DNA from 3 places in the Acidimangrovimonas pyrenivorans genome. Region 3 is predicted to be linked to each of the others. Evidence: riboswitches for the same ligand, from Rfam matches in the RefSeq annotation. Region 3 holds a riboswitch; each other region holds the start of a gene.

Region 1 (9,717 bases), on a different contig from region 3:
GGATCGCGGCCGCGTCGATGTCGTCGTGCGCGGCGATCACCACCAGTTCCGAGCGCCGCGGCGCGTCGCCCCAGGGCCGGTCGAACTGCGCCCGCACCCGCGCGCCCACGGCCTGCACCAGCAGGCGCATCGGCTTGCCCGCCACCGCGACATGCCCCTTGACACGCAGCACGTTCTGCTCGCGCGCGAGCCGGGCGATGGCGGCCTGCAGGGCCTCGGCATCGGCGACCTCGTCGAGCGCGATCACCACCGAGGCGAAATCGTCATGCTCATGGTCGTCGGCGCCGTCGTGATGCGAGGGCCGGGCGTCCAGGTCGTCCTCGGCCGCCGCCCCGATGCCGAGGATCACGCGCGGATCCGCGGCCCCCTCGATCACCGGCAGGATCGGGATCCGGCGCGGCGCCTCGGCCTGGATATAGGCGCGGGCGCGCGCCACGCCCTCGGGGCCGGCGAGATCGGCCTTGGTCAGCAGCACGATATCGGCGCAGGCGATCTGGTCCTCGAACACCTCGGACAGCGGGGTCTCGTGGTCGAGGCGCTCGTCGGCGTCGCGTTGCGCCTGCACCGCGGCCGGATCGGGGGCGAACAGGCCCGCGTCCACCGCCTCGGCATCGGCAAGCGCGATCACCCCGTCGACGGTGATGCGCGAGCGGATCGGCGGCCAGTCGAAGGCCTTCAGCAGCGGCTTGGGCAGCGCCAGCCCCGAGGTCTCGATCAGGATGTGGTCGGGCGTCTCGGGCAGCGCCATCAGCGTCTCGATGGTCGGGATGAACTCGTCGGCGACGGTGCAGCAGAGGCACCCGTTGGCCAGCTCGACGATGCTGTCCTCGGGGCAGTTCTCGTCGGCGCAGCTTCTCAGGATGCCGCCGTCGACGCCGGTGGTGCCGAATTCGTTGACCAGCACCGCCAGACGGCGGCCGCCGGGATTGGCCATCAGCTGGCGGATCAGCGTGGTCTTGCCCGCGCCGAGAAACCCGGTGATGACGGTGACGGGGATTTTGTTCAGGTCTTCCATGGCGGCCTCGAGGTCAGTTTTGCGGGGGGATGCGAGCAATGGATCGCTTGCGGAAGATCTGCGGCCGCTCGCGCCAGGGCACGATGCCGTCGGCGCTTGCGGCATAGCGGGCGGCGCCGTCGAGGATCGCCTCGGCGTCGCGTTCGGGGTCCATCGATCCGTAGACATAGCTCCACCGGCCCGGCCCGCTCAGCGCCATCGTGCAGCCACGGCTGCAGGCCGAGAGGCATTCGGCCGTCCGCAGCTCGACCCCCTCGGGCAGGCCGCGTTCGGCAATCGCCGCGCAGAGCCGGGCGCCGGGGCGCGGAGCGGCCTCTTCGGGGTCGCCGCCGGCCACGCGCCGGCAGGTGGTGCAGATCGTCAGGGTCACCCCGCCCATTCGCCATCCTTTCCGGCAAAAGGGGGGAAGGGGCCAGGGAGAGACGCGCAGGCATCTTCCGAAGCCGGCCGCGACACACCCCGTTCGCCCGTAACACATCGCGCTGGCAGGTCTCCCGGCTTGCGGAGCCCGGGGCCTCGGCCCCGGTGGTTCGCCCGCCTTCCCGGCCCTTCGGGCCAGTGGCATGTGGACGAACCGCTCCGGTCACGGTCGCGGGGGCGGCTGCGCTTGGACCCGGAACGGGCCTGTCGCATTCCCTCTTCGCCTGTCAGGGACAGGAACCAGCGTGCTCACCTGAGGCAAAGGCCGGCCGCTTGTCAAGCCGGGAATGGGCGCGAGATGCCGGCTAGCGCGTCTCCCAGACGGTGGCTGCGTTCTCCTGCCAGCCGGCCCGATGCAACAGGGGCGTGTCGTCGAACCGCTCGGGCCAGCCGAGGCAGAGATAGGCCGAGAATTCCCAATCGTCCGGCGCGGCGAATATCTCGCACATGCGCCGGGGCGCGACGATCGACACCATGCCGAGGCCGAGGTTCTCGGCCCGGGCGGCAAGCCACAGGCCATGGATCGCCATCGCGGTCGACTGGCGCAGGGTCCCGGGCAGGGTCTGGCGGCCGAGGCGATGGCCCGCCTCGGGATCGGTCGCCGTGAAGACGGCAAGCTGCACCGGGGCCGCGTCCAGCCCGGCGAGCTTGAGCCGGGCATAGTCGCGGGCGCGGGCCCCCGAATAGGTGGCGGCGGCCTCGGCATTGCAGCGGGCGAATTCCGCGCGCACCGCGGCCCGCAGCGCCGGAGCCTCGACCCGGATCACGCGCCAGGGCCGGGCATTGCCGACCGAAGGCGCGCGGTCCATCGCCGCGCGCAGGCGGTCGAGAAGCTCCTCGGGCACCGGATCGCGGCGGAAATGCCGCACGTCGCGGCGCCAGTGCATGACACGGCCCAGGGTCTCGGCCTCGTCTCGGGTAAACCGCATCTCGTCCCTCCCATCGCCGCGGCGCGCGCCGTGGCATGCTTTTCCTGCGGCGGGAAGGGACGGGTCGGGGGACGGCGCGCGGCGTCCTCCGAAGCCGGCCGCGACACACCCCGTTCGCCCGTCACATATCGCGCTGGCAGGTCTCCCGGCTTGCGGAGCCCGGGGCCTCGGCCCCGGCGGCCCGCCCGCCTTCCCGGCCTGTCAGGCCAGTGGCACGGGGCGAACCTCTCCGGTCACGGTCGCGGGGGCGGCTGCGCCCGGGCCCCGAGCCGGGGCCTTGCGCATTCCCTCTTCGCCTGTCATCGACAGGAACCAGCGGCGCCAGATGGGGCGAAGCGCCCCGGGTTGTCAAGCAAGGGACGGGACGATGAGCGACGGCGACGAGGTGGAAGCGGCCCGCCACGCGGCCAAGAAGGCGAAGATCAAGGCGGCGCGTGACAAGATGATGGCGACGAAGGTGGGCGAGAAGGGGCTGGTCATCGTCCATACCGGCCCCGGCAAGGGCAAGAGCTCGTCCGGCTTCGGCATGATCCTGCGCGCGATCGCGCACGGGATGCCCTGCGCGGTGGTGCAGTTCATCAAGGGCGCCTGGGACACCGGCGAGCGCCGGCTGCTCGAGGCGACCTTCCCCCGGTTGTGCCAGTTCCACGCCATGGGCGAGGGCTTCACCTGGGAGACGCAGGACCGGGCCCGCGATGTCGCCGCCGCCAGCCGCGGCTGGGAGAAGGCGAAGGCGCTGATCCGCGACCCGTCGATCCGCATGGTGCTGCTCGACGAGATCAACATCGCGCTGCGCTACGACTACCTCGATATCGACGCGGTCGTGGCCTTCCTGCGCGACGAGAAGCCCGAGATGACGCATGTCGTGCTGACCGGACGGAACGCCAAGCCGGAACTGATCGAGCTGGCCGACCTGGTGACCGAGATGACGCTGGTCAAGCACCCGTTCCGCGCCGGGATCAGGGCCCAGCCGGGGGTGGAGTTCTGAGCTGGCAGGGGGCGCGGCCCCCTCGCGCTTGCGCGCTCACCCCCGAGGTATTTGGGGCAAGATGAAAGCAAGGGTTTGTTAAACATGGTGGGGCAGCATCAAGGAGCGGTACAGGGAGAGGTCCCGATGACCGCGCAAGGTGAAAGCGCCGCGTCTCCCCCGCTTCGGCGGCCCGAGGCGCGGCGCCGCCTTTTCATCTTGCCGGCAAATACCTCCGCCGGAGGCTCCCGCGCTCTCGGCCCGCGCGGCGACGGGAGGCTGCGATGACGGCGCTGATGATCCAGGGCACGGGGTCGAACGTGGGCAAGTCGTTGCTGGTCGCCGGGCTGTGCCGGGCGGCGCGGCGGCGCGGCTTCAACGTGGCGCCGTTCAAGCCGCAGAACATGTCGAACAATGCCGCCGTCACCGCCGACGGGGGCGAGATCGGGCGGGCGCAAGCGTTGCAGGCGATGGCCTGCGGGCACGAGCCGGTGGTCGACATGAACCCGGTGCTGCTCAAGCCCGAGACGGATGTCGGCGCGCAGGTGATCGTGCATGGGCGGCGACTGACGACGACGCGGGCGCGGGACTACTGGGACCTCAAGCCCCGGCTCCTGTCTGCCGTGCTGGAAAGCTTCGGCCGGTTGAGCGCCGCCCACGATCTGGTGATCGTCGAGGGCGCGGGCAGCCCGGCCGAGGTCAATCTGCGCCGCGGCGACATCGCCAATATGGGTTTTGCGCGGGCGGCCAGCGTGCCGGTGGTGCTGGCGGGCGACATCGACCGGGGCGGGGTGATCGCGCAGATGGTCGGCACCCAGGCGGTGCTCGACCCCGAGGATGCGGCGCAGATCAAGGGCTTCCTGATCAACAAGTTCCGCGGCGACGTGACGCTTTTCGACGACGGCTATGCGCTGATCGCCGAGCGCACCGGCTGGCCCGGATTCGGGGTGCTGCCGTTCTTCCCGGAGGCGGTGAAGCTGCCGGCCGAGGACGCGCTCGACCTGCCGCGGCGGGCGCGGGGGGCGGGGTTGCGCGTCGTCTGCCTGGCGCTGTCGCGGATCGCCAATTTCGACGATCTCGATCCGCTCGCGCAGGAGCCGGGGGTGGACCTGACGCTGATCGGCCCCGGCCAGCCGATCCCGGGCGAGGCCGACCTGGTGATCGTGCCGGGCAGCAAGTCGACGCACGGCGATCTCGCCTTCCTGCGCGATCAGGGCTGGGATCTGGACCTTGCCGCCCATGTCCGGCGCGGCGGCCATGTGCTGGGGATATGCGGCGGTTACCAGATGCTCGGCCGGGCGATTCGCGACCCGCAGGGGATCGAGGGGCCGCCGGGCGAGACCGCGGGCCTCGGGTTGCTCGACGTGGTGACCGAGATGGTGCCGGACAAGCGCCTGACCCGGGTCGAGGCCGTCCACGCGGCCAGCGGCGCCCGGATGCGGGGCTACGAGATCCACATCGGCCGCAGCGAGGGGCCCGACCGGGCGCGGCCCTTCGCCAAGGTCGCGGGCGCGCCCGAGGGGGCGGTGTCGGCGGATGGCCGGATCGCGGGCAGCTACCTGCACGGCATGTTCGGCGAGGATGCGTTCCGCCGCGCCTGGCTCGCCGGGTTCGGGGTGGCGGCCGGCAGGTTCAGCTACGGCGCCGAGGTCGAGGCGGTGCTCGACCGGCTGGCCGCGCATATCGAGGCGCATCTCGACGTGGACGGGCTGCTGGGCCTGGCGCGCTAGGGCAAGTCCCGCGGCTAGGGCAAGTCGCGGGCGAGGGCGGTTTCAAGCCGCGCCCATTCCGCGGCCGTGCCGGGCAGGCCGAGACGGATCAGCGCGGGCGACCAGGGGAAGATGCGGCTCCAGATCCGGGCCCGGGCGAGGCGATCCTGCGCCGCCCCGGCATCGGGGGTCCGGTAGAGGCGGAACAGGTCGGTGCCGCCGGCCAGCTCCCATCCGGCGCCGCCGGCGAGGCGGTCGAGACGTCCGGTTTCGGCGCGCAGCCGCGCGATCGTGGCCTCTTGCCACGCGGTGTCGGCCAGCGCCCGGCGCCCGATCTCGATCGCGGCGCCCGAGACGGGCCACGGGCCGGCCATCCCGGACAGCCGGGCGATTAGGGAGGCCGGTCCGAGGACGAAGCCCAGGCGGAGCCCCGCAAGGCCGTAGAACTTGCCGAAGGAGCGCAGGACCAGGAGCCCCGGCCGCCCGGCTTGCGGCGCGAGCGAGAGATCGGGGCGCGGGTCGGCGAAGCTTTCATCGACCACCAGCGTGCCGACCTTCCCGGAATGGGCCAGCAGCGCGTCGACCGGGATTTCGCGCCCGTCGGGATTGTTCGGATTGACCACGACGGCGAGGTCGGCCCCCGCCAGCGCGGCGGGATCGGCGATCTCTTCGACCTGCCAGCCGGCGGCGCGCAGGCTGGCGGCATGTTCGTTGTAGGTCGGGCCGAGCACGCGTGCGCGGCCCGGAGGCCGCAGCCGCGGCAGAAGCTGGATCGCCGCCTGCGCCCCGGCCAGCGGCAGCAGCCCGGTCTCGGTCGGTGCGCGATAGGCGGCGCGGGCGGCGTCGATCAGCGCGCCGGTCGCAGCGCGGGTGGGCAGGTCGCGCCAGGCGCTGTCGGGCAGGGGCGGCAGCGGATAGGGGACGCGGTTGATGCCGGTCGAGAGGTCGACCCAGTCTCCGGCCCCGCCGCCGAAGCGGGCGATTGCGCCGTCTATGTTGCCGCCGTGATCGCGCATGTGTCCCCTCAGATCAGCGCCACTAATCCCAGGAGCACGGCCAGCGCAACCATCGCGCGGCGGTAGAGGCGCAGGCCGCGGCTCAGATCGCCGGCCGCCGGGTCGGGGGCGCCGGCATTGACCCAGGGCTCCGGTGCGATCTGGTCGCCGTAGACGCGCGGCCCGGACAGGCGCAGCTGCAGGGCGCCGGCCATCGCCGCCTCGGGCCAGCCGGCATTGGGCGAACGGTGGTGGCGCGCGTCGCCGATCATGCAGGCGAGGGCGGCGCGCGGGCGGGACGAGACGAGGGCGAAGAGCAGCCCGGTCAGCCGCGCCGGGACCAGGTTGGCCAGATCGTCGAGCCGCGCGGCGGCCTTGCCGAAGTGCTCGTAGCGGGCGTTGCGGTGGCCGATCATCGAATCGAGCGTGTTGATCGCCTTGTAGGCGGCGATCCCCGGCAGGCCCAGCAGCGCGCCCCAGAACAGCGGCGCGACGATCCCGTCCGAGCTGTTCTCGGCGAGGCTTTCGAGGGCTGCGCGGGCGATGCCGGCCTCGTCCAGCTGCTCGGGGTCTCGCCCGACGATCATCGCCACGGCGGCGCGGGCGGCGGGCAGGTCGCGGGCGGCGAGCGGGCGGGCGACGGCGGCGACATGGTCGTGCATCGAGCGCGCGGCGACCAGGGGCCAGGCGAAGAGGCCGGCAAGGGCCGCGCCGGGCCATCCCGCGGGACACAGCGCGGCGAGGGCCATGGCCGCGCCGGCGGCGAGGGCGATGGTGGCGAGGGCGGCGAGCGTGCCGGCGGCGAGGCGCAGGGCGGCGGCGCTGCCGGGCCGGTTGAGGCGCCGCTCCAGCGCGCCGATCACCCGCCCGAGCCAGGTGACGGGGTGGCCGATCCGCGCGAAGAGGCGATCGGGCCAGCCGAAACAGGCGTCGATCGTCAGCGCGATCAGCATGGCAAGCGCGGCGCTCATCCGTGTCCTCCCGCCCGGAAGTGGACGAGACCGTGGAACCCCGCCCGCCGCAGCGTCGCGCGGGCGCTTTCGGGCCGGGTCCCGGGGGCGAAGATCAGCCCGCGCGCGCTGCCGGTATGGGCGATGACGATACCGAGCGCGCCGAGGGACCTGGCAAGCGCCGCGGTCGGATCGCCGGCGGGGCCGCGCAGCGCCAGCGTCCGTTCGGCCGAGAGCGTGGCGAGACGGGCGAGGGCGGGCAGGTCGCTGCGGGCCGCGGCCTCGGACCAGGGCGCCAGCAGGTCGGAGATGTCGGGGAAGGCGCAGTCGGCCGGATCGGTTCGCCGCGCCGGGCCGAGAAAGCCGCCGAGGATATCGAATGCCGGCAGCGCCGGCAGCGGGCCGAGGACCCGCGCCGCGCGGGAGGCCCAGAGCAGGCCCTCGGAGCGCGCGAACATCAGCGGATCGGTCGCGCCCTCGACGGCATGGCAGGCCCGGGCGATGGTCGCGGGGGCAAGCCCCGGCGCGGCGCAGCGGGCGAGCGCGACCAGCGCGGCGGTCGAGGCTCCGGCGCCGCCGCCCGGGGGCATGTCGGCGCGCAGGGCGACCGCGCCGCGCGGCGCCAGACCGAGGTCGGTCAGCAGGCGCCGGGCGTCGGACAGGCGGATCAGTCGCTGCGGGCTGTGAAGGCGCAGCCGCCGGTCGGGCCGCAGCCAGGCGGTCACCCGCAGCGCCGGGCAGGGCAGCGAGACCAGCGCCACCGGCCCGGCGGGGCCGAGACGACCCTGCAGCAGCTCGCCGAAATGTCCGGCAACGCTCGCGCGCGCCCCGCTCAGGCGCATTGGTTGACCGCATGGATGACGTGTTGGCCGTCGGCGCGCAGGCTCAGGCGGGTGAGCGAGAGCGGCGCGATCTCGAAGGCCAGGGCGGCGGCGACCGAGCCGAGCGCCAGCGCCAAGGCGGCGCGCACGGTGCCGGCATGGGCGGTCACCGCGACCGGTCCCGGTTCCGGTGCCGGCTGCCGGTCGCGCAACGCAAGCAGGGCGGGCTGCACCCGGGCGCAGAGATCGACGAAGCTTTCGCCCCCCGGCGGCCGATGCGCGGCCAGCGCGGTGCGATCCATCGGGCCGAGATCGGGCAGGGCGGCATGGGGCAGGCCTTCCCACTCCCCGAAATCCTGCTCCCACAGGGAGGGATCGGCGCTTTTCCGGGCGCCGGGCCACAGCGCCTCGACCGTCTGGACGCAGCGCAGGGCCGGGCTGTGGACGATCCGCGCCGGTCTGGGAAGCTGCGCGACAAGGCGGGCGAAGGCGGCCGTGTCGGAACAGTCGGCGGGCAGGTCGCGCCGCCCGCACATGCGCCCGTCGCCGGCCACGGGGGCGTGGCGGATCAGGACAAGTTCGGTCGGGACATCTTCCGGCATCGTCGTTTTCGGCCTTTCATGCGCCGCCCATCTCTGCTTTGTCCTGACGCCATGAGCAAGACGATACTGGTCACCGGCGGCGCCCGGTCCGGCAAGAGCCGGTTGGCGGAGGGGCTGGCGCAGGCGCTGGGCCCGCGGCCGGTCTATATCGCCACCTCCGAGGTGCATGACGACGAAATGGCGGCGCGGGTGGCGGCGCATCGCCACCGGCGCGGGCCGGAATGGCGGCTGATCGAGGCGCCGCTGGATCTGGTCGGCGCGCTGGAGGCGAGCGACGGCCCCGAGAACGGCGGCGGGCCGCGCCTCGTCGATTGCCTGACGCTGTGGCTGTCGAACCTCATGCTCGGCGGTCACGACTGGCGGGCCGCGGCCGGCGCGCTGGCCGAGGCGCTGGCGGCGCAATCGGCCCCGGTGGTGCTGGTCACCAACGAGGTCGGCGCCGGTATCGTGCCCGAGAATGCGCTCGCCCGTGCCTACCGCGACGCGGCGGGCCTTCTCAACCAGCAGATCGCCGCGGTTTGCGATGAAGTCCACATGGCCGTTTGCGGCCTGTCCCTGAAGGTGAAACCCCATGACTGACCGCCTCTTTCCGCTCTCGGCCCTTGCCGATCTCGGCGCGCTCGCCGCGGTGTTGCCCGGCCTCGACGCCGAGGCCGCCGAGGCCGCCCGCGCGCGCCAGAACGCGCTGACCAAGCCGCCCGGATCGCTCGGCCGGCTCGAGGAACTGGCGATCTTCATGGCGGGCTGGCACGGCAGGGAACGGCCCGGGATCGCCCGCGCGCAGGCGCTGGTCTTCGCGGGCAACCACGGCGTCTGCGCCCAGGGCGTGAACCCGTTCCCGCAGGAGGTCACGGCCCAGATGGTCGCCAATTTCGAGGCCGGGGGCGCGGCGATCAACCAGCTCTGCCGCGCGAACGGGGCGGCGCTGGAGGTGATCGCGCTCGATCTCGATCGTCCGACCGGCGATTTCACCCAGGGCCCGGCGATGAGCGAGGCCGAGTGCCTCGAGGCGCTCAACCGCGGCGCGGCGGCGGTCGATCCGCGGGCCGATGTGCTGATCCTGGGCGAGATGGGGATCGGGAACTCGACCGTCGCGGCGGCGCTGGCGGCGGCGGTGTTCGGCGGCGCGGTGGCCGACTGGACCGGGCCGGGGACGGGGTCGGATGCCGATGGCATGGCGCGCAAGATCGGCGCGATCGAACGCGGGTTGGAGCGCCACGCGGCGCTGCTTGCCGACGCGCCCCGGACGCTCGCCGCCCTCGGCGGGCGCGAGCAGGCGGCGATTTGCGGCGCGGTTCTGGCGGCGCGG
Region 2 (9,717 bases), on a different contig from region 3:
GGCGCTCGACATCCGCATCCTGCCGGGCATCACCGCGATGCTGGCCGCCGCCGCGCGGCTGGGCGCGCCGCTGGGGCACGATTTCTGCGCGATCAATCTCAGCGACAACCTCAAGCCCTGGGCGGCGATCGAACACCGTCTGCGCATGGCGGCGCGCGGCGATTTCGCCATCGCCTTCTACAACCCGCGCTCGAAGGCGCGCCCGCACCAATTCGCCCGCGCATTGCAGGTCCTGCGCGCCGAATGCGGCGCCGGGCGGCTCATCTCCTTCGCCCGCGACGTGACGAAACCCGGCGAACGGCTGGAAACGGTGACGCTGGCCGAAGCCCGCCCCGAGATGGCCGACATGCGCACGGTGGTGATCCTCGGCAATTCCCGGACCCGGCGCGTCGGGCGTTTCGTCTACACCCCGCGTCAGGCGGAGGGCGCATGACCCAGCCAGCCCATCACCGCGGCGACATCGTCCACCACCGGCCGCTGCGGCACGGCGGGCCGGTCGATCAGGATCACCGGCAGGCCGAGCGCGCGGGCGGCGTCGAGCTTGGCCCGCGCCCCGTCCCCGCCCGCGTTCTTGGCGACGACCAAGGCGATGCGCCGCGCTGCCAACAGGGTGCGGTCCTGCGCCTCGGTGAAGGGGCCGCGCGCGATGACCGCCTCGGCCCGCGACAAGGGCAGCGGCGCGTCGGGGGCGTCGACCAGCCGCAACAGGTAATGATGCGCGGGCCGCGCGGCGAAATCGGCGAGGTTCTGGCGTCCGATCGCAAGGAAGATGCGGGCGGGCGCCGCGGGCAGCGCGGCGACGGCGCCGGCGATGTCGGGCACATGCGTCCAGCGGTCGCCCGGCCCCGCCCGCCACGGCGCACGCTCGAAGGCGCACAGGGCCGTGCCGGTCTGGCGGCAGGCAGCGACCGCATTGGCGCTGATCCGTGCGGCGAACGGATGGGTCGCGTCGACGACATGGGTGATGTTTTCGGCCCGCAGGTAGGCGGCCAGCCCCGCGACGCCGCCGAAGCCGCCGACCCGCGTCGGCAGCGGCTGGGCCGCGGGCGCGCCGGTGCGCCCGGCGTAGGAATAGACCGCGTCCAGCCCCTGCTCCGCCACGGCCCCGGCGAGATGCCGGGCCTCGGTGGTACCGCCGAGCAGAAGAAAGCGCGTCATGTCTGATCCCTCGTGCGATCCGTGGCTGAGCCTCATCGGGCTCGGCGAAGATGGCCTGAACGGGCTGACCGGGGCAAGCCGTGCCGCGCTGGATGCCGCCGAGATCGTCTTTGGCGGTCCCCGCCACCTCGCGCTGGCCGAGACCGGGCCGCGGGGCCGGGAATGGCCCGTGCCCTTCTCCATCGCCCCGGTATTGGCCGAGCGCGGCCGCCCGGTCGCGGTGCTGGCCTCGGGCGATCCGTTCTGGCACGGCGCGGGCGGGGCGCTGGCTGCGGCGCTGTCACCCGGCGAATGGCGTGGCTTTCCCGCCCCCTCGACCTTCGCGCTGGCCGCCGCGCGGCTGGGCTGGCGGCTGGAGGAGGTGCATTGCCTCGGCCTGCACGCCGCGCCGTTCGAACGGCTCGTCCCGCTCCTCGCCCCCGGCGTCCGGGCGATCTGCCTGCTGCGCGACGGCGCGGCCCCGGCGGCGCTGGCGGAATGGCTGAGCGCGCACGGCTTCGGCCCGTCGCGGCTGACCGTGCTGGAAGCTCTCGGCGGTCCGCGCGAGCGCCGGCGCGACAGCCGCGCCGAGGGCTTCGCGCTGGACGAGGTCGCCGCCCCGGTCGCGGTCGCCATCGCGGCCGCCGGGGCGCAGGGCCTGCCGCGCGCCGGCGGCCTGTCCGACGCGCTCTTCCACCACCGGGGCCAGATCACCAAGCGGCCGGTCCGCGCCCTCACCCTGTCGGCCCTCGCCCCGCGCCCGGGCGAGCTGTTGTGGGACATCGGCGCGGGGTCCGGCTCGATTTCCGTCGAATGGGCGCTGGCGGCGCCGGGGGCACGGGCGATCGCGCTCGAGCCCGCCGAAGGCCGCCGCGCCCTGATCGCTGCCAATGCCGAGGCCTTCGGCCTGAGCCACCGGATCGGGATCGTGGCCGGAACCGCCCCCGAGGCGCTGGCCGCCCTGGCCCGGCCCGATGCCGTCTTCCTCGGTGGCGGCGCTTCGGAACCGGTGCTCGCGGCGCTCTGGGATTGCCTCGCCCCCGGCACCCGGCTGGTCGCCAACGCGGTGACGCTGGAGACCGAGGCGCTGCTGATCCAGTGGCATGCCCGCCTCGGCGGCGATCTGATGCGCATCGCGATCGCCGAGGCCGCGCCCCTGGGCCGGATGCGCGGCTGGGCGCCCGCCCGTCCCGTCACCCAGTGGAGCGTGACCCGATGATCGTCGCCGGCATCGGCTTCCGCGCCGAAGCGCCCCTCGCCGCGTTGCAAGAGGCGCTGCAAGAGGCGCTGGCCCGCGCAGGGGGCGCGGTGCAGGCGTTGGCCACCGAGGCCGGAAAGGCCCGCGCCCCGCAAGCCGTCGCGCTGGCCCGCGCGCTTGACCTGCCCCTGATCGCCATCGCCGCCGAGGAGCTCGCGCGGCAGGAGACCCCGTCCCGTTCCCCCCGCGTCGCCGCCCGTTTCGGCACCGGCTCGCTGGCCGAGGCCGCCGCGCTGGCCGGGGCCGGGCCGGGCGCGCGCCTGCGCGGGCCGCGCGTGGTCTCGGCCGACGGCATGGCGACCGCCGCAATCGCAGAAGGACCCGACACATGACCGTGCATTTCATCGGCGCCGGCCCCGGCGCCGCCGACCTCATCACCCTGCGCGGGCGCGACCTGATCGCTGCCTGCCCGGTCTGCCTCTATGCCGGCTCGCTGGTGCCCGAGGCGCTGCTCGACCATTGCCCGCCCGGCGCGCGCATCGTGAACACCGCGCCGCTCAGCCTCGACCAGATCGTGGCCGAGATCCGCCTGGCCCATGACGCGGGCCACGACGTGGCGCGGCTGCATTCGGGCGACCTCTCGGTCTGGTCGGCGCTGGGAGAGCAGCTGCGCCGGCTGCGCGCCGAGGGCATCCCCTATGCGATCATCCCCGGCGTCCCCGCCTTCGCCGCCGCCGCCGCCGCGCTCGAGACCGAACTGACCCTGCCGGGCGTCGCGCAATCGCTGGTGCTGACCCGGACCTCGGGCCGGGCCTCGGCCATGCCCGAGGGCGAGTCGCTGGAGAATTTCGCCGCGACCGGGGCGACGCTCGCCATCCATCTCTCCGTCCATGTCCTGGATGACGTGGTGGCACGGCTGCTGCCCCATTACGGCCCCGATTGCCCGGCCGCCGTGGTCTGGCGCGCCAGCTGGCCCGACCAGCGGATCGTCCGCGCCTCCCTCGCCACCCTCGCCGAGGCCACCGGCGGCGAACGCGGCCGCACCGCACTGATCCTCGTCGGCTCCGCGCTCGCGGCCGAGGGCTTCGCGGAAAGCCGCCTCTATGCCGAGGGCTACGACCGCCGCTTCCGCCCGACCGGCGCCAATCCGCGCTTCCCGGAGGGCGGCGCATGAACGCTGCCGCGCCCCCGCTCGCCCCCGGCCTGATGATCTCGGCCCCGGCCTCGGGCACCGGCAAGACGACGCTGATGCTGGGACTGCTGGCGGCGCTGGCGCAAAGGGGGCTGGCGGTGCAGCCGTTCAAATGCGGCCCCGACTACATCGACCCGGGCTTCCACCGCGCGGCTTCGGGGCGGGCCTCCTTCAACCTCGACGGCTGGGCCATGGCGCCGGGCCAGATCGCCAAGCTGGCCGGCGCGGCGGCGGGGGCCGATCTGGCGCTGGCCGAAGGCTCGATGGGGCTCTTCGACGGGGTCGCGACGGCAGGCGCCAGCGGCACCGGCGCGAGCGCCGAGATCGCGGCGCTGATGGGCTGGCCGGTCGTGCTGATCCTCGACGCCTCGGGCCAGGCGCAATCGGCCGCCGCGACGGCCCTGGGCTTTGCGCGCTTCCGTCCGCGGCCGACGCTGGCCGGCGTGGTGCTGAACCGCGTCGCCTCGCCCCGGCACGAGGCGCTTCTGCGCGCGGGGATGGAAGAGGCCGGGATCGCGGTGCTCGGTGTCCTGCCGCGGCGGCCCGACCTCGAAATGCCCGAACGCCACCTCGGGCTGGTGCAGGCCGAGGAACACGCGACGCTGCGCGCCCTCATCGACGAGGCCGGGCGCTTCGTTGCCGCCCATGTCGACCTCGACCGCCTGCGCGCCGCCGCGCGGCCGACGCGTCTGCCCGCGGCGGCCGGCCGCCCGGCTCCGCCGCCCGGGCAGCGCATCGCGCTGGCCCGCGACGCGGCCTTCTCCTTCGCCTATCCGCACCTGTTGCAGGGCTGGCGCGCCGCGGGGGCCGAGCTGCTGCCCTTCTCGCCCCTGGCCGACGAGGCGCCCGATCCGTCGGCCGAGATCTGCTGGCTGCCCGGCGGCTATCCCGAGTTGCATGCGGGCCGCCTCGCCGCCGCAAGCCGCTTCCACGCCGGGCTGCGTGCCTTCGCCGAAACCCGGCCCGTTCACGGTGAATGCGGCGGCTACATGGCGATGGGGGAGGCGCTGATCGACAAGGATGGCGCGCGGCACCGGATGGCAGGGCTGCTGGGCCTCGTCACCTCCTACGCAACGCGAAAGATGCACCTCGGCTACCGCCTTGCGGAATTGCACCATCCGCTCCCCGGCCACGAGGCGGCTGCCCGGCTTCGCGGCCATGAATTTCACTATTCCACCATTCTCGACCAACCGGACGCCCCGCTCGCGCATGTTGTCGACGCCGCCGGAGCCCCGGTGCCCGAGACCGGTTCGCGCCGCGGCAACGCCAGCGGCACCTTCTTCCACCTGATCGCGGAGGCCACATGAGCGGTTTCGTCAGCTTCGTCTCTTCCGGGCCCGGCGACCCCGAGCTGCTGACCGTCAAGGCGGTCGCGCGGCTCAAGACCGCCGACGCCGTGCTCTACGACGATCTCTCGGCCGGTCCGATCCTCGATCTGGCGCGCGCCGGGGCCGATCTGGTCGGCGTCGGCAAGCGCGCCGGACGTCCTTCGCCGCGCCAGGACCATGTCAGCCGTCTGCTCGTCGACTACGCCGCCACGGGGGCCCGCGTCGTCCGGTTGAAATCGGGCGATGCCGGGATCTTCGGCCGACTGGAGGAAGAGATCCTCGCGCTCAGGGAGGCCGGGATCGCCCATGAGGTGATCCCGGGCGTCACCACCGCCTCGGCCGCCGCCGCCGCCGCCGACATCCCGCTCACCCGCAGGCTGACCGCGCGGCGGCTGCAATTCGTCACCGGGCACGACGTCGCGGGCCGGCTGCCCGAGGGGCTGAACATGGCGGCGCTGGCGGACCGGGAGGCCACCACCGCGGTCTACATGGGACGGCGCACCTTCGTCCGGCTGGCCGAGCTGCTTGTCGCGGCGGGGCTGCCGCCCGACACCCCGGCGCTTCTGGCCGAGAATGTCTCGGCCCCCGGCCAGGCGCTGCGGATCGGCACCATGAGCGCCCTGGCCGAGGCCCTGCGCGACACGCCCGACACCGCCCCGCCCGCGCTGATCCTCTATGGCGCGCTGGCCGACCCGGGGCCGGAGGTCGGGCAATGATCGCGCTCTCCCTGATCGGGATCGGCACCGGCAATCCCGACCACGTCACCCGGCAGGCCGTGGACGAGATCAACGCCGTCGACGTGATCCTGATCCCGCGCAAGGGGCCGGAGAAGGACGGCCTCGCCCATCTGCGGCGCGAGATCTGCGCCCGGGTGTTGCGCGGCCCGGGCCCGGCGTTGCGAGAGTTCGACCTGCCGCGCCGCGACGGATCGGGCGACTACCGCGCGGGCGTCGACGCCTGGCATGACGCCATCGCCGAGGTCTGGGCCGCCGAACTGGCCGCCGCCCTGCCCCGAGGCGGGCGCGCCGGCTTCCTGGTCTGGGGCGATCCCGCGCTCTACGACAGCAGCCTGCGCATCGCCGAGCGGCTGCGCGCGCGGATGAGGCTGGAGGTCCGGGTGATCCCCGGCATCACCGCGATCGCCGCCCTGACCGCGGGCCACGCGATCCCGCTGAACACCATCGCGGCACCGGTCACGATCACCACCGGGCGGCGCCTGCGCGCTGCCGGCTGGCCGCCCGGCAGCGATACCCTGGTGGTCATGCTCGATGGCAGCAACGCCTTTCAACACATTGACAGTGAGGGCATTTCCATCTGGTGGTCGGGCTATGCCGGGATGGCGGAGGAACTCCGCATCGCGGGTCCGCTGGCCGAGGTCGCCAGCGAGATCGTCGCCGCCCGCGCCCTGGCCCGGGCCCGCCACGGCTGGATCATGGATATCTATCTGCTCAGGCGCGATTGCGATTGACTTCACGCCGGGCTCTCTGCCACACACATAGCCGTGTTCGGTCCCGAACCGCCCCGCACGGGCGGAACGGGCGCAAAAGGGAACGCAGTGCGGCGCCTTGCGCCTAGTCTGCGGCTGCCCCCGCAACTGTAAGCGGCGAGCGAGGCTGACGATGCCACTGGGGCAATCCCCGGGAAGGCCAGCCGAGCGAAGACCCGCGAGCCAGGAGACCTGCCGGACATGTGGGCGATGGCCCAGATCCCACCGGACGCCGGGGTGAGCGTCTGGCCCGGACTGGCGTCTTTGCCACTTCGTGCCTTCTCCCCGTCCGTCCTCGTTGCCAATCGCGGCCCGGGCTGCGCAGACCGATGAGAGACGACATGAAACTTCCCTCCCTTCTCGCCACTGGCGTGCTGGCGCTTCTGCCCGCGCTGGCGCCCTTGCCGGCGCGCGCGCATTTCCAGCTGCTCTTCAGCCCCGAGACGATGATCGAACATCCGGGCGACGTCGCGGTGGGGCTGATCTTCTGGCATCCGTTCGAGAACGGCCAGGCCATGAACATGGCCAAGCCCGAACAGTTCTTCGCCATCAACCGCGGCAAGAGGATCGACCTCGAGGCGACGCTCACGCCGCGCCGGTTCAGGGGGGCCGAGAACGCAGCCGACGCCTGGCAGGGCAGCGTGCCGGTCAAGCGCGCGGGCGACTACGTGCTGGTGACGGTGCCCGCGCCCTATTACGAGGAAACCGAGGAAATCTACATCCAGCAGATCGCGAAGAGCTTCCTCAACCGCGGCGCCTTCCCCACCGACTGGAACAAGCCCGTGGGCCTGCCGGCCGAGATCGTGCCGCTTGACAAGCCCTACAACATCCCCGCGGGCGCGACCTTCACCGGCCGTGTCCTGTCCGCCGGCAAGCCCGTCGCCGGGGCCGAGATCGAGGTCGAATACCTCGCCGCCGCGCCCGACCTGAAGGCCTTCGCCACGACCGAGCCGACCACGGCCCCCCTGCCCGGCGGCGCGCTGGTCGTGACCTCGGACGAGAACGGCTATTTCACCTTCGGCGTGCCCAGGGCCGGGTTCTGGGGCTTCGCCGCGCTCGGCGTCGGCCCGCAGCGGAGGTTCAAGGGCAAGGAACTGAGCCAGGACGCGGTGATCTGGATCCGCGCCTGGGACATGAAGTGAGGGCGGGCCGATGCATATCGTTGACGGCGCGCTGACCGCGCCGGTGCTGGCCGCCGGCGCGGTGCTGAGCGCGGGCGGCATCGCGATCGGGCTGAAACGCCTGCCGATGGAAAAGATCCCGGCGGCAGGCGTCCTGTCCGCCACCTTCTTCGTGGCTTCTCTGGTCCATGTCCCGATCGGGCCCTCGTCGGTCCATCTCATCCTCAACGGCCTTGCCGGGCTGGTGCTCGGCTGGGCGGCCTTCCCGGCGCTCTTTGTGGCGCTCTTGCTGCAGGCGGTGTTCTTCGGCTTCGGCGGCGTCACGGTGCTCGGCGTCAACACTTTCGACATCGCCTTCCCGGCGCTGCTGGCGGGGCTGATCTTCAGCCCCCTCATCGCCCGCGCGCCGGGGCCGATGGGCCCGGTCTGGGCCGGGATCGGCGGCGCCTTCGCCATCGCCGCGACGACGATCTGCGTCGGCGCCGCGCTGGCGCTGTCGGGCGATCGCTTCCTCCCGGCCGCCAGGCTCGTCTTCTTCGCCCATATCCCGATCATGGTGATCGAGGCCTTCCTGACCGCCGCCGCCGTCGCCCTGATCCGCAAGGTCAAGCCCGAACTCTTCACCACGCTCACGGAGGAGCCCGCATGGTCCGCATCCTGACACTCGTTGCGCTGATCGCGGTCAGCCCCGTCGCCGCGCTGGCCCACAAGGTGCTGGCCTCGGTCTACCCTTCGGGCACGACGATCGAGGGCGAGATCGGCTTTTCCAACGGCGACATGGCGAAGAACGCCAGGGTCACGATCACCGATCCCGACGGCAATGCCCTGGGCGAGGCGACGACCTCCGGCGACGGCACCTTCAGCTTCAGCCCCTCGAAGCCGGTGCCGCATGTCTTCCATTCCGATCTCGGCGCCGGGCATGTCGCCACTGCCACCATGCCGCTCGACGAGGTGAAGCAGGTGCTCGCCTACCAGGCCGAGGCGACGGCGGCGAAGGCCGAGGATGCCGGCGGCGGCACCGCGCAGAGCGACGGCACGGCGGCCGGGACTGCTGGCGGGACCGCTGGCGGGGTGATGCGGCTGAGCGCCGACGACCGCTTCGCGCTGGCCAGGATGGTGCGCGACGAGGTCCGCCCGCTGCGCCGGGAGATCGACGCCTACAAGGAACACAACAGCCTGCAGACGATCCTTGGCGGCATCGGCTATATCATCGGCCTGTTCGGCGTCGGCTTCTACGTCGCCGCCCGGCGGCGGATGGCGGCCTAGGCCGTGGCGCACCGGCTCGGCCCCCGGCCCGCGCTCGGCGACACCGTGCCCGCCGTCGGGGACGGGCTTATCCCGGCGCGCGATCCGCGGCTGCGGGTCGCGCTGGCGGTCGCCTTCGCACTGGAGACCGTCGCCCTGACAAGCCTCCCGGCGCTGGTGCTGGCGCTGGCTGCAGCCCTGGTGCTGCTCGCGCTCTCGGGCCTGCCGCCGCGCCGGACGTTGAAGCGGATGGCGGGGATGGACGGCTTCATCCTGTTCATGCTGCTCCTGCTGCCCTTCACCGTGCCCGGCCCCGCAGCCTTCACCCTTCTCGGCTGGTCCGCCAGCTGGGACGGCCTGCGCCAGGCCGCCGCCATCGCCCTGACGGCCAATGCGGTGATCCTGGCGCTGATGGCGCTGGTCGGCTCGATGGAACCCGCGACGCTGGGCCATGCGCTGCACGCGCTCCGGGTGCCCGAGCGGCTGGTGCACCTGATGATGTTCACCATCCGCTATGTCGACGTGCTGCGCGACGAATACGCCCGGCTGCGCGTCTCGATGAGGGTGCGCGGCTTCCGCCCCGGCACGAACCTGCACACCTGGCGCAGCCTCGGCTACCTTGTCGGGATGATGCTGGTGCGGGCGCTGGAACGTTCGGAACGCATCCTCGACGCGATGAAATGCCGTGGCTTCCAGGGCCGGTTGCCGATGCTCGACAGCTTCGCGCTGCGGCCGGCGGACCTGCTGTTCGCGGCCGGCGTCATGGCCCTTCTCGCCCTTCCGATCGGAGTGGACCTGCATGGCGCTCATTGAGCTCGACGACATCCATTTCGCCTATCCCGGCGCCGCCCCGGTGCTGCGCGGCGCGGCGCTGCGCCTGGAACCGGGCGAGCGGCTGGCGCTGACCGGGCCCAACGGCGCGGGCAAGTCCACCCTGCTGCGAATGATCGTCGGGCTGCTCGCCCCAGCGCGGGGCAGCGTCCGGGCCTTCGGAAAGGTCCGCCGCGCCG
Region 3 (9,717 bases):
CGCCGGCGCCGGCGTCTCGCCCGTCACCCGCAGCGCCGCCAGATCGGCATCGAAGCGGTCGGCCATCTCGCGCGCCTGCGCCTCGCGGCCCAGCGCCGCGCCCACCGCCAGCAGGTTGCGCCGGACATCGGCGAAAGACGTCGCCGGCGCGATCTGCACCACCGTCACCCCCAGCCGGCGCAGCAGCGAGACGGTCGCCGCCGCGTTGTATTTGCCGGCCAGCACCAGGTCGGGATGCATCAGGAAGATCTGCTCGGCCTGGGCGTGGTTGAGCCGGTAGCCCCCGGCCGCCGCCGCCATCGCCGAGGAGCGCGGATCGGCCGCCAGCCATGAGACCGAGGCCAGCTGCCCCGGCGCCGCCAGCATCATCGCCAGCTGGTCGGTGCATAGGTTGATCGAGACGACGCGGGCCGGCGCGGCGGCAACGGTCAAGGCCGCGCCGAGGGTGATCCCCAGCGCGGCCGCCGCAAGCCGTATCGGACGCCAGGTCATGGCCATTCCGCTCCAGTCGCTCCTCTCGCCCGGCCTCCGGGCCTCCTTGCCGCCAAGTGCCGGGCGCCGGCAACCGGTCAGGGCCGGTCAGGATCGCCGGGCGCCCCGCCCCCGGGCTCAGAACTCCTTGCGCAGCCCGATATAGACCGACCGTCCCGGCGTGGCGTAGTCCTTCACCAGCTGGTAGCTGGCATTGGTCAGGTTCTCCACCCGCAGATAGGCCTTGGCGTCATTGCCCAGATCATAGGTGAAATCGGCATTGGCGACGATGTAATCCGACAGCCCCGGCCGGTTCGCCGCCGCAAGGATCGACAGCCCCGCGGTCAGCTTCGCCGTCACCGGCGCGCTCGCCTCCAGCGAGATCTTGTGGCGGGCCGGCAGGTACTTGGCGACGCCCCACTGGGTGGCGGACAGGCTGCTGTCGGCATGGGACAGGGTGTAGGTATAGGCGCCCCTGAGCGACACCTTGCCCAGCTTGGTCCGGCCCGCCAGCTCGACCCCGTAGCGGGTCGCGTTGCCGCCCTGGCGGTAGGTCGGCGGATAGACCGTCGTGCTGTAGATCGCGTCGCGCACCGAGAACCAGAAGGCCGTGGCGCTGACCGCTGTGTCCTCCGAGAGGCGCTTCTCGACCCCCAGATCGACCGAGTCGCTCTTCTCGCGCTGCAACGACACGCCCGGGGCGGCATAGCTCAGCTCGTAGAGCGACGGGTTGCGGAAGCCGGTGCCGGCCGAAGCCCGAACCGTCAGATCCTGCTGCGGCCGCCAGGCCATCGCCACCCGCGCCGAGGGGGCGCCGCCGACGCCCGAGGTGTTGTCGTAGCGCAGCGCCGCGCTCAGATCGAGCTGCGCCGTCGGGCTGTAGGCCAGTTCGGTGAACGCGCCGCGCTTCCAGCGCGAGCTGCTGGACGGCGACCCCGAGGAATTGGAGAAGCCGATGCGCGAGCCTTCGAGGCCGAAGCTCAGCGTCGCGGCGCTGCTGATCGGCGCGGTGCCCTTGTAGGACAGGCTCTTGCGGGTGCCGACATAGCGGTAGCTTCCCCAGACGGAATCGTAGGAGCGGTCGATCCGATAGGTCGTCACCGCCACGGTGTTGCGGACCGCGCCGGTCTCGAAATCGCTGTAGACCCGCAGGCCGCTGGACTTCGCCGGAATGCTGCCGGGCACGCCACCGGCGTCGTAATGGCCGGTGCTGTTCTGGTGGAAGGCCGAGAAACCGATCTTGACGCCGTTGTCGAAGCTGTGGCTGCCGGCAAGCGAGATCCGGTTCGAGCGGAAGGCGTTGCGCAGATTGCCCGAGCCGGCGCCGACATAGTCGACGATGCCGTCGGTGGAGACATGGCTCAGGTTCAGCGCCAGGCTCGAGTTCTCGCCATTGAGCGTCAGCCCGTAATTCAGCGCCTCGGTCGAACGGCTGCCATAGCGCATCTCGAAATACTGGTGCAGGCCGGGCTTGTCGCTCCTGGCCGAGGAGATGCTGACCACGCCGCCGACGGCCGAACCGCCGTAGAGCGCCGATTGCGAGCCCTTCAGGACCTCGATCCGGCCGATGCCGGCGGTCCCGAGGCGGCCGAAGTCATAGGCGACCTGGGGCCCGGACGGGTCGGTGACGTCGATGCCGTCGACCAGCACCTTGATGTAGTTCTGCGACACGCCGCGGATCGACAGCCCGGTCTGCGCGCCGACGCCGCCGGTCGGCCGGATGGTGATCCCCGGCACCAGCGCCAGCGCGTCCGCGACGCTGCCCTGGGCGGCCTTCTGCAGATCCTCCCGGGTGACGATGTCGACGGTGGCGCCGACCTTGTTGGCCGGCGTCGGGGTCAGGTCGGCGGAGACGACGATCTCGCCCAGGTCGATGGGCTCGGCCCGGCCGGGCTGCGGCAGCGCGGTCAGGGCGAGGGTGGCGATGATGGGAAGGGTGGACTGCAGGCGGGGCATGTCTCTCGGCCTCTGCTGGCGCGGACCTTCCGCGCCGGTTCCTCGGATGTCCTTGGAGGGGCCCGGCCCTTCCGCAGACGGTGAAATGTCACCTCTGCGGTCCGACCGCCTCCGCAACGCGCCCCGCGCCCGGAAAGGGTGATCACCTCGGCAGGTCTCCTGACTCGCGGGTCGTCGCTCTGGCTGGCCTTCCCGGGGGGTCCCAGTGGCACCTTCAACCATCGCTCGCCGCCTACAGTTGCGGGGGCAGTTGCGGAGTTGGCCAGCCTGACGGCCGGTCGCACCGCATTCCCTTTGATCCGGGTCTTGACGCCGGAACCGAAGCCCCCTCTCCCTACGCCTCACGCTCCACATGTCAAGCACAAGATCGAGAGCCCCGGGCGCGACACCGCCCCGGCGCTCTCGCTTGCGGGCTTGCCCGGACCGGCCCCAGCGGGTCTAACTGCACGGGTCAAGCCGGGCGGTCTGCCCGGCAGCCCGCCCGCCGCCCAGAACACCCATTTCCGGACCCGCCATGACCGATCTCACCGCCCTCGATGCCACCGCCCTGTCCGCCCTGCTGGCCGCGGGCAAGACCTCGGCCGTCGAGCTGATGACCGCCACGCTCGACCGCATCGACGCGGTGAACCCGAAGATCAACGCCATCGTCTCGCTGCGCGACCGCGCCACGCTGCTGGCCGAGGCGGCGGCCGCCGATGCCGCGCCGCGCAAGGGCTGGCTGCACGGCCTGCCCGTCGCGGTGAAGGACCTGCAGGCGGTGGCCGGCATCCGCTCGACCTGGGGCTCGCCGCTGTTTGCCGATTTCGTGCCCGAGGCCGACGCCCTGCTGCCGGCGAAGCTGCGCGCCGCCGGGGCGATCCTGATCGGCAAGACCAACACGCCCGAATTCGGTCTCGGCTCGCATTCGTTCAACCCGGTCCATGGCGCCACCGGCAGCCCCTACGACCCGAGCCGCACCGCCGGCGGCTCCTCGGGCGGGGCGGCATCGGCGCTGGCGGCGCGGCTGGTCGCGGTGGCCGACGGCTCGGACATGATGGGCTCGCTGCGCAACCCCGCCGCCTTCTGCAACGTCTACGGCTTCCGTCCCTCCTACGGCCTCGTTCCCTCCGATCCCGTCGGCGACACCTTCCTGCACCAGCTCTCGACCGACGGCCCGATGGCCCGCACGGTGGAAGACCTCGCCCGGCTGCTGGAAACCCTCGCCGGATACGATCCCCGCCTGCCCCATTCGCTGCCCCCGGAGCCCTACGCCGAGGGGCTCGACAGCGCCCCGGCCGGCCTGCGCATCGGCTGGCTCGGCGACTGGGGCGGGGCCTGGGCGATGGAGCCGGGCATCCTCGAGCTCTGCGAAGACGCGCTGAAGGTCTTCGAACGACTGGGCTGCGCGGTCGAGCCCGTAGCCCCGCCCTTCCCGGCCGAGAAGCTGTGGCAGAGCTGGACCACCCTGCGCAGCTGGGCGGTGGCGGCGCGGCTGGGCCTCCACCACGCCGATCCCAAGCGCCGGGCCCGGCTCAAGCCCGAGGCGATCTGGGAGATCGAGCGCGGGCTGGCCCTGAGCGCGATGGAGGTCCACCGCGCCAGCGTGATCCGCTCGGAATGGTTCGTGAAACTGGCCGAGTTGTTCACCCGCTACGACGCGCTGGTGCTGCCGACGGCACAGGTCTGGCCCTTCCCCAAGGGCTGGCGCTATCCGGAGCAGATCGCCGGCCAGCCGATGGACAGCTATCACCGCTGGATGGAGGCGGTGGTGCCGGTCAGCCTGGTCGGCCTGCCCGCGCTCGCCGCCCCGGCAGGCTTCGGCGCGTCCGGGCTGCCGATGGGCTTCCAGCTCTTCGGCCCGCGCGGCGCCGACCGCCGGATATTGCAGCTCGGCCAGGCCTATCACCGCGCCACCGAATGGCCGCAGAAGCGCCCGCCGGCGATGTGACCGACGGCACGCCCCATGTCGATCCGCGTAGCGCGACATGCGCAGGGCGCGCGCACCACGACACGATAGCGCCCGCGGCACCGTTTGCCCCCTCCCCGCTTGCCCCCGCCGCGCCACCGGCTACAACGAGGGCAGGCAAGCGCAGACGAACCAGCGAACACGGGAGGAAACCGGCATGGCGCAAACGGTGATCATCGAGGCCTTCGGCGGGCCGGAGCAGCTCAAACTCGTCGACCGCCCGGTGGGCGAGCCCGGCCCGGGCGAGATCCGCATCCGCCACGAGGCCTGCGGCCTCAACTTCATCGACGTCTACCAGCGCACCGGCCTCTACCCGCTCGAACTGCCCCACGCGCTCGGCATGGAGGCCGCCGGCGTCGTCGAGGCGGTGGGCGACGGCGTCAGCCACCTCAAGCCGGGCGACCGCGCCGCCTATGCCGCCGCCCCGCCCGGCGCCTATTGCGAAGCCCGGGTCATGCCCGCCGCCCAGGTCTGCCCGCTGCCCGACGGCATATCCTTCGAGCAAGGCGCGGCGATGATGCTCAAGGGCATGACCGTGCAATACCTGTTCCGCCGCACCACGCCGCTGCGGAAGGGCGACACGGTGCTGTTCCACGCCGCCGCCGGCGGGGTCGGCCTGATCGCCTGCCAATGGGCCCGCTCGGAAGGCATCACCCTGATCGGCACCGCCGGCACCGACGCGAAATGCGCCCTGGCCCGGGAGAACGGCGCCGCCCATGTCATCAACTACCGCGACGAGGATTTCACCGCCCGGGTCAAGGAGATCACCGGCGGCAAGGGCGTCGACGTGGTGATGGATTCGGTCGGCAAGGACACGTTCGAGGGCTCGCTCGACTGCCTCAAGCCGCTGGGGATGATGATCTCCTTCGGCAATGCCTCGGGCCCGGTGCCGCCCTTCAACCTGGCAACACTCGCCGCCAAGGGCTCGCTCAAGATCACCCGGCCGACGCTGTTCAGCCATATCGCCGAGCACGAGACCTGCCAGCAGATGGCGCGCGAGCTGTTCGACAAGGTCGAAAGCGGCGCGGTCAGGATCGCCATCGACCAGCGTTACCCGCTGGCCGAGGTCGCCGAGGCCCACCGCGCGCTGGAAGCCCGCAAGACGACCGGCGCCACCGTGCTTCTGCCCTGAGCCGGCCCGAGCCGGGCAAATCGACAAGGGGCCGGGCGCGGACGGTCATTCCGCCCCGCCCCGCTCCCGAGGGCCCCGACGGCCCCCTTTCTGCTCGAAAATATCCCGGGGGAGCCGCCAGCGGCGGCGGGGGCAGCGCCCCCTCCCCGGCCGGGCCTCAGCGCAGCCCGTCCTCGCCCTTGACGTCCTCGACCGCCAGGCCGCCCATCCGGTGATGCACCCGCGGCCCGCGCGCCATCGCCAGCGCGAACATCAGCTCGCCCGCCCGCGGCGCGTCCGGCAGCCCGACCTCGATGGCGTCGAAATGGCTGCGGACATAGGCCGCGTTGATATGGCCGAGCGGAATGTCGATCCGGGTGCCGACCCCGCCGACCTTCATCGCCGACGGCACGATCGCCCGCGCCTCGCCCAGCCGCTCGCGCATCGAGTAGCCGCCAGGCACGTGCCACAGCGCGGCATGTTCCAGCTCGCCGTCCTCGCCGGCCATCGCGGCCTTGCCATAGCCGTCGATGCCCTCGATCCCGCCCATCGCCGCGATCAGCTTGTCGGTCATCATCAGCCCGAGCGGTTTGAGCGCGTCCATCGCCGGCTGCAGCTCGGGCTGGTAGCGCCCGGCAAAGGGGTTGTTGACCACCGCCAGGATGGCGCCGCGCTGGCGCGGCGCCTCGGCCTCCGGGCCGCCCTCGTGATAGATATCCTCGAGGAAAATCATCGTCTTGCGCAGCGTGAAATCATACATGTTCTGGCTCATCGGCAGGCTCCCGTTGGCAGGAGGCCAGCGCCGCGCCGGTGCTGCGGCTCTGGCCGGAAAGCGACAGCAGCGCGGCCCCGATCAGGCCGCGCCGGTGGAAATCCCGGGCGGTGGCAAGCCCGCGGTCGAGGGCCGCGGCGGCCTCCTCGCGGGTCAGCGGGCCGACATCGACCGTGACGAGACGGTCGCCGAGATCGCTGTCGGGCGCAAGCGCGCAGGCCGGCTGGCGGATCACGGCTGGATGACCGGGCAGGTCGACGGCATTGGCGATCAGGGTCGCGGCGGCATCGGCCTCGGCGGCGGTGCGGGCCAGCACCGTGACGGCATCGGCGATGCCCAGCGAGTGGCTGCGCCCGCGCCAGCCAGAGGTCGCCAGCCCGCGCTCCGGCTGTCCGGCCGCCAGCGTCACCCGCGCGCGCGCCCCGGCCACCGCCGCCGTCACCGCCTCGCCCGGCGTCAGGTGGAAGGCGATGTCGCCACCATTGTTGACATGGGCCTTGCTCAACCCCGGCGCCCCGGCCATCGCCGCCAGCACCGCATCGGCCACCGCCCCGGCCACGGCCGCCATCGGCGTGATGAAGACCGGCGCGAAGGGGGCGACCGCCGCCGCCATCCTGCGCGCGATCGGCCCTTTCAGGTCCCAAGGCGCCGGGCTGCGCAACTCCGGCAGCTCCGCCACCAGCTCCTCGAGCAGCCCCGAGAACCGCGCCGCGGCCCGTTCATACGCCTCCCGCCGTGCCGCTTGGTTGGCCCAGAGGATCAGGTCGATGGGCCCGTGATTGAGGTGCAGCCGCACCCTGTCGGCCAGATATGCCGCCTGTGCCCCTGTCATCGCTGCGGCCATGGTTTCGGCGCCACCGCTCGGAACTGGTTCCCGTATTCGCCGCCCTCCTCCAGCACCTGCCGCAAGGGCCGGATCGCCGCCTCGTGCCCGCCCAGCGCGACGTAGTCTTCGCGCCGCAGGGTGAATTCCAGCGGCGCCACCAGCGCCGGCGTCGGCACGTAGCCGAAGGCGCCGTCCGGCGTCTGCGTCACGTCGACCATCAGGGTGATGCCGCCGCCGGGCCAGATCCAGGCCGGCGCGCCGCCGCAGCTGACCTGCGCCTCGCCCGTCTGCACCGCCCGGGTCAGCCGCACCGGGTTCCGCGTCGCGCCCGAGCGCAGCGAGCCCCCGGCGCCGCCGGTGAACAGCACCGTGCACAGCGCCGGCTCGCAATTCTCGGCGATCAGCTCGACCGAGGGCTGCAGCGCCGCCGGCAGCGGCTGTGCGACCGGCTGCAGCTCCTCGTCCAGCACGTAATAGGCCGCGTGCTCGCCGGTGGTCGAGACCATCAGCAGCGTCAGCCCCGGCCGCGCCCCCTTCTTGGCATTCCACGGCCCGAGGATGGTCAGCGGATCGTCGATATCGGTGCCGCCCCAGCCCAGCCCCGGCTGCGCCACCTGGAAATAGCGCCCCGGGGTCGAGCGCCGGCCCCTGATCCTGATCCCGGTATCGGGCCAGCCCAGCACCTTGCCCGCCTGATGCTCGCTGACGACGCCGGTGATGTGGTCGTCGACCACCACCACCTCGTCGACCAGCCCCTGCCATTGCGCCGCGAACATGCCGATCGTCGCCGAGCCGCAGCCGACCCGCATCCGCGCCTCGCGCACCCCGTCGACGATCGGCGCCTCTCCGGCCTGCACCACCACCGAGCAACCGCCGTCGATGCTCAGCTCCACCGCCTCGCGGTTGCACAGCGCCATCAGCGTGTCGCAGGTCACCCGGCCCTCGGCCTTCGAGCCGCCGGTGAGGTGGTCGACCCCGCCCAGCGACAGCATCTGCGAGCCGTATTCCGAGGTGATCACCAGCCCGACCGCCTCGCCGCCGGCCCGGACCACCGCGCCCTCGTCGCCGAGATGGCGGTCGGTGTCGATCTTCACCTTGACGCCGCAATAGGAATAGATCGCCTCGGTGACGACGGTGACGAAATCGACCCCGTCGATCTCGCGGCTGACGATGAAGGGGGCGGGCTTGTAGTCCGGGTAAGTGGTGCCGGCGCCGACGGCCGAGACGAAGAGGTCGCCATCGCTCAGGGTCCCGTCCCAGTCGGCCTTGAGGAACGGCCTGATCTCGCCGCCCTCGGCGATGCGCTTGTCGAGCACGGTCACCGGGTCGCAGCGCACGATCCGGCCGCCCGCGTTGGCATAGCGGTCGCAGGCGCCGGTGCGGCCCTCGGCGACGTAGCACATCACCGGGCAGGCGTCGCAGCGGATCTTCTCCGCGCGCACCCGGTCCCCCGGCAGGGTGCCGTCTGAGGTGTCGGCGCGCATGTCGTGGCTCGGGTCGGTCATGGGGTAGGAACCGGTATGGTGGAGGCGCACCCGGGTGAATCGGCCCCCTTGGGAGCTACGAGATAAGGATCGCGCCCGGCCCCGAGGGGGGGCGCAGTGCCGTTTGCACAGACATCGTCTCGAAGCCCCGGCGCCGGGCTCAGTTGCAGCAGTACCATCCAATCGTGCCCGCCCTGGGGGGCGGGGTCGGGCGCGATCCGGGGCTGAAGCCCCGGAAGAACAGTCCTCCCGCGCGGGACCTCTTGCATCATTGGAAAATGCCGCTCCCCCGTCATCCCCGCGCCTCCCTTATCGCCGCCAACACCCGGTGCGGCAGCGCCGGCAGCCTGGTGATCCGGGCGCCCGAGGCATCGCGGATCGCGTTCAGGATCGCCGGCGCGGTCGGGATCAGCACGTGCTCGCCCAGCCCCTTCGCCCCCATCGGCCCCTCGGGGTCCGGCACCTCGATCAGGATCGGCTCGATCGCCGGCATGTCGCCGGTGGTCGGGATCAGGTAGTCGTGCAGGTTCTCGGTCCGGCCGGGGATGTAATCCTCCATCAAGGCCATCCCCAGCCCCTGGGCGATGCCGCCCTCGATCTGCCCCTGCGCCAGCAGCGGGTTGACGACACGGCCGAGGTCATGCGCCGCGGTGATCCGCAGCACCCTGACGGTCCCCAGCGCCATATCCACCTCGACCTCGGCCAGATGGGCGCCGTAGCCATAGACGGCATAGGGCACCCCCTGCCCGTTCTCGTCGAGCGGCTCGGTCGGCGGGTCGTAGCTCTCCTCGGCCATCAGCGCATAGCCATGCCCGGCCTCGGGCAGCTCGGCCAGCGCGATCTCGGCCGGGCCGCTGCCGTCGGTGACGATCACCTTGCCGGGCGCGAAGCCGATCCGCGCCCCGGGCCCCTTGTTGGTGTGGGCGAGGATCGCCTGCCGCAACGCCTGCCCGGCAAGCAGCGCCGCCTTGCCGGTCACCACGGTCTGGCGCGAGGCCGAGGTCTTGCCGCAATCGGGCGTCAGCGCGGTATCCGGCCCGATCAGCTCGACATCGGCAATCGCCACCCCCAGCGCATCGGCGAAGATCTGCGTGATGACGGTATTCGAGCCCTGGCCGATATCGGTCGCCCCCTGATGCAGCTTCAGCCGGC

The links. A riboswitch is a leader RNA that binds a small molecule or an ion and turns the genes downstream of it on or off. The one in region 3 is predicted to bind cobalamin.
Region 1: linked by a shared signal. The riboswitch ahead of bluB (5,6-dimethylbenzimidazole synthase) and the one ahead of ACFOES_RS11725 (TonB-dependent receptor plug domain-containing protein) in region 3 are both predicted to bind cobalamin.
Region 2: linked by a shared signal. The riboswitch ahead of ACFOES_RS13345 (DUF4198 domain-containing protein) and the one ahead of ACFOES_RS11725 (TonB-dependent receptor plug domain-containing protein) in region 3 are both predicted to bind cobalamin.

What each region holds. Positions count from the first base shown of each region.
Region 1 covers NZ_JBHRSK010000010.1:57,550-67,266, forward strand. The annotation lists gene cobW (cobalamin biosynthesis protein CobW) at 1-1,015, opposite strand, end outside; gene ACFOES_RS13415 (DUF1636 family protein) at 1,029-1,394, opposite strand; cobalamin riboswitch at 1,483-1,695, opposite strand; gene bluB (5,6-dimethylbenzimidazole synthase) at 1,741-2,364, opposite strand; cobalamin riboswitch at 2,483-2,696, opposite strand; gene cobO (cob(I)yrinic acid a,c-diamide adenosyltransferase) at 2,732-3,352, shown strand; gene ACFOES_RS13430 (cobyric acid synthase) at 3,616-5,061, shown strand; gene cobD (threonine-phosphate decarboxylase CobD) at 5,076-6,056, opposite strand; gene cbiB (adenosylcobinamide-phosphate synthase CbiB) at 6,065-7,006, opposite strand; gene ACFOES_RS13445 (propanediol utilization protein) at 7,003-7,827, opposite strand; gene ACFOES_RS13450 (histidine phosphatase family protein) at 7,818-8,408, opposite strand; gene cobU (bifunctional adenosylcobinamide kinase/adenosylcobinamide-phosphate guanylyltransferase) at 8,460-8,987, shown strand; gene cobT (nicotinate-nucleotide--dimethylbenzimidazole phosphoribosyltransferase) at 8,980-9,717, shown strand, end outside.
Region 2 covers NZ_JBHRSK010000010.1:41,043-50,759, reverse strand. The annotation lists gene cobJ (precorrin-3B C(17)-methyltransferase) at 1-433, shown strand, start outside; gene ACFOES_RS13380 (cobalt-precorrin-6A reductase) at 415-1,158, opposite strand; gene cbiE (precorrin-6y C5,15-methyltransferase (decarboxylating) subunit CbiE) at 1,157-2,356, shown strand; gene ACFOES_RS13370 (cobalamin biosynthesis protein) at 2,353-2,727, shown strand; gene cobM (precorrin-4 C(11)-methyltransferase) at 2,724-3,509, shown strand; gene ACFOES_RS13360 (cobyrinate a,c-diamide synthase) at 3,506-4,834, shown strand; gene cobA (uroporphyrinogen-III C-methyltransferase) at 4,831-5,571, shown strand; gene cobF (precorrin-6A synthase (deacetylating)) at 5,568-6,323, shown strand; cobalamin riboswitch at 6,345-6,555, shown strand; gene ACFOES_RS13345 (DUF4198 domain-containing protein) at 6,683-7,483, shown strand; gene cbiM (cobalt transporter CbiM) at 7,494-8,123, shown strand; gene ACFOES_RS13335 (cobalt ABC transporter permease) at 8,108-8,728, shown strand; gene cbiQ (cobalt ECF transporter T component CbiQ) at 8,732-9,520, shown strand; gene ACFOES_RS13325 (energy-coupling factor ABC transporter ATP-binding protein) at 9,507-9,717, shown strand, end outside.
Region 3 covers NZ_JBHRSK010000007.1:290,482-300,198, forward strand. The annotation lists gene ACFOES_RS11720 (ABC transporter substrate-binding protein) at 1-492, opposite strand, end outside; gene ACFOES_RS11725 (TonB-dependent receptor plug domain-containing protein) at 610-2,427, opposite strand; cobalamin riboswitch at 2,560-2,765, opposite strand; gene ACFOES_RS11730 (amidase) at 2,942-4,354, shown strand; gene ACFOES_RS11735 (quinone oxidoreductase family protein) at 4,530-5,504, shown strand; gene ACFOES_RS11740 (amino acid synthesis family protein) at 5,662-6,255, opposite strand; gene ACFOES_RS11745 (UPF0280 family protein) at 6,236-7,087, opposite strand; gene ACFOES_RS11750 (6-hydroxynicotinate reductase) at 7,084-8,565, opposite strand; gene ACFOES_RS11755 (molybdopterin-dependent oxidoreductase) at 8,858-9,717, opposite strand, start outside.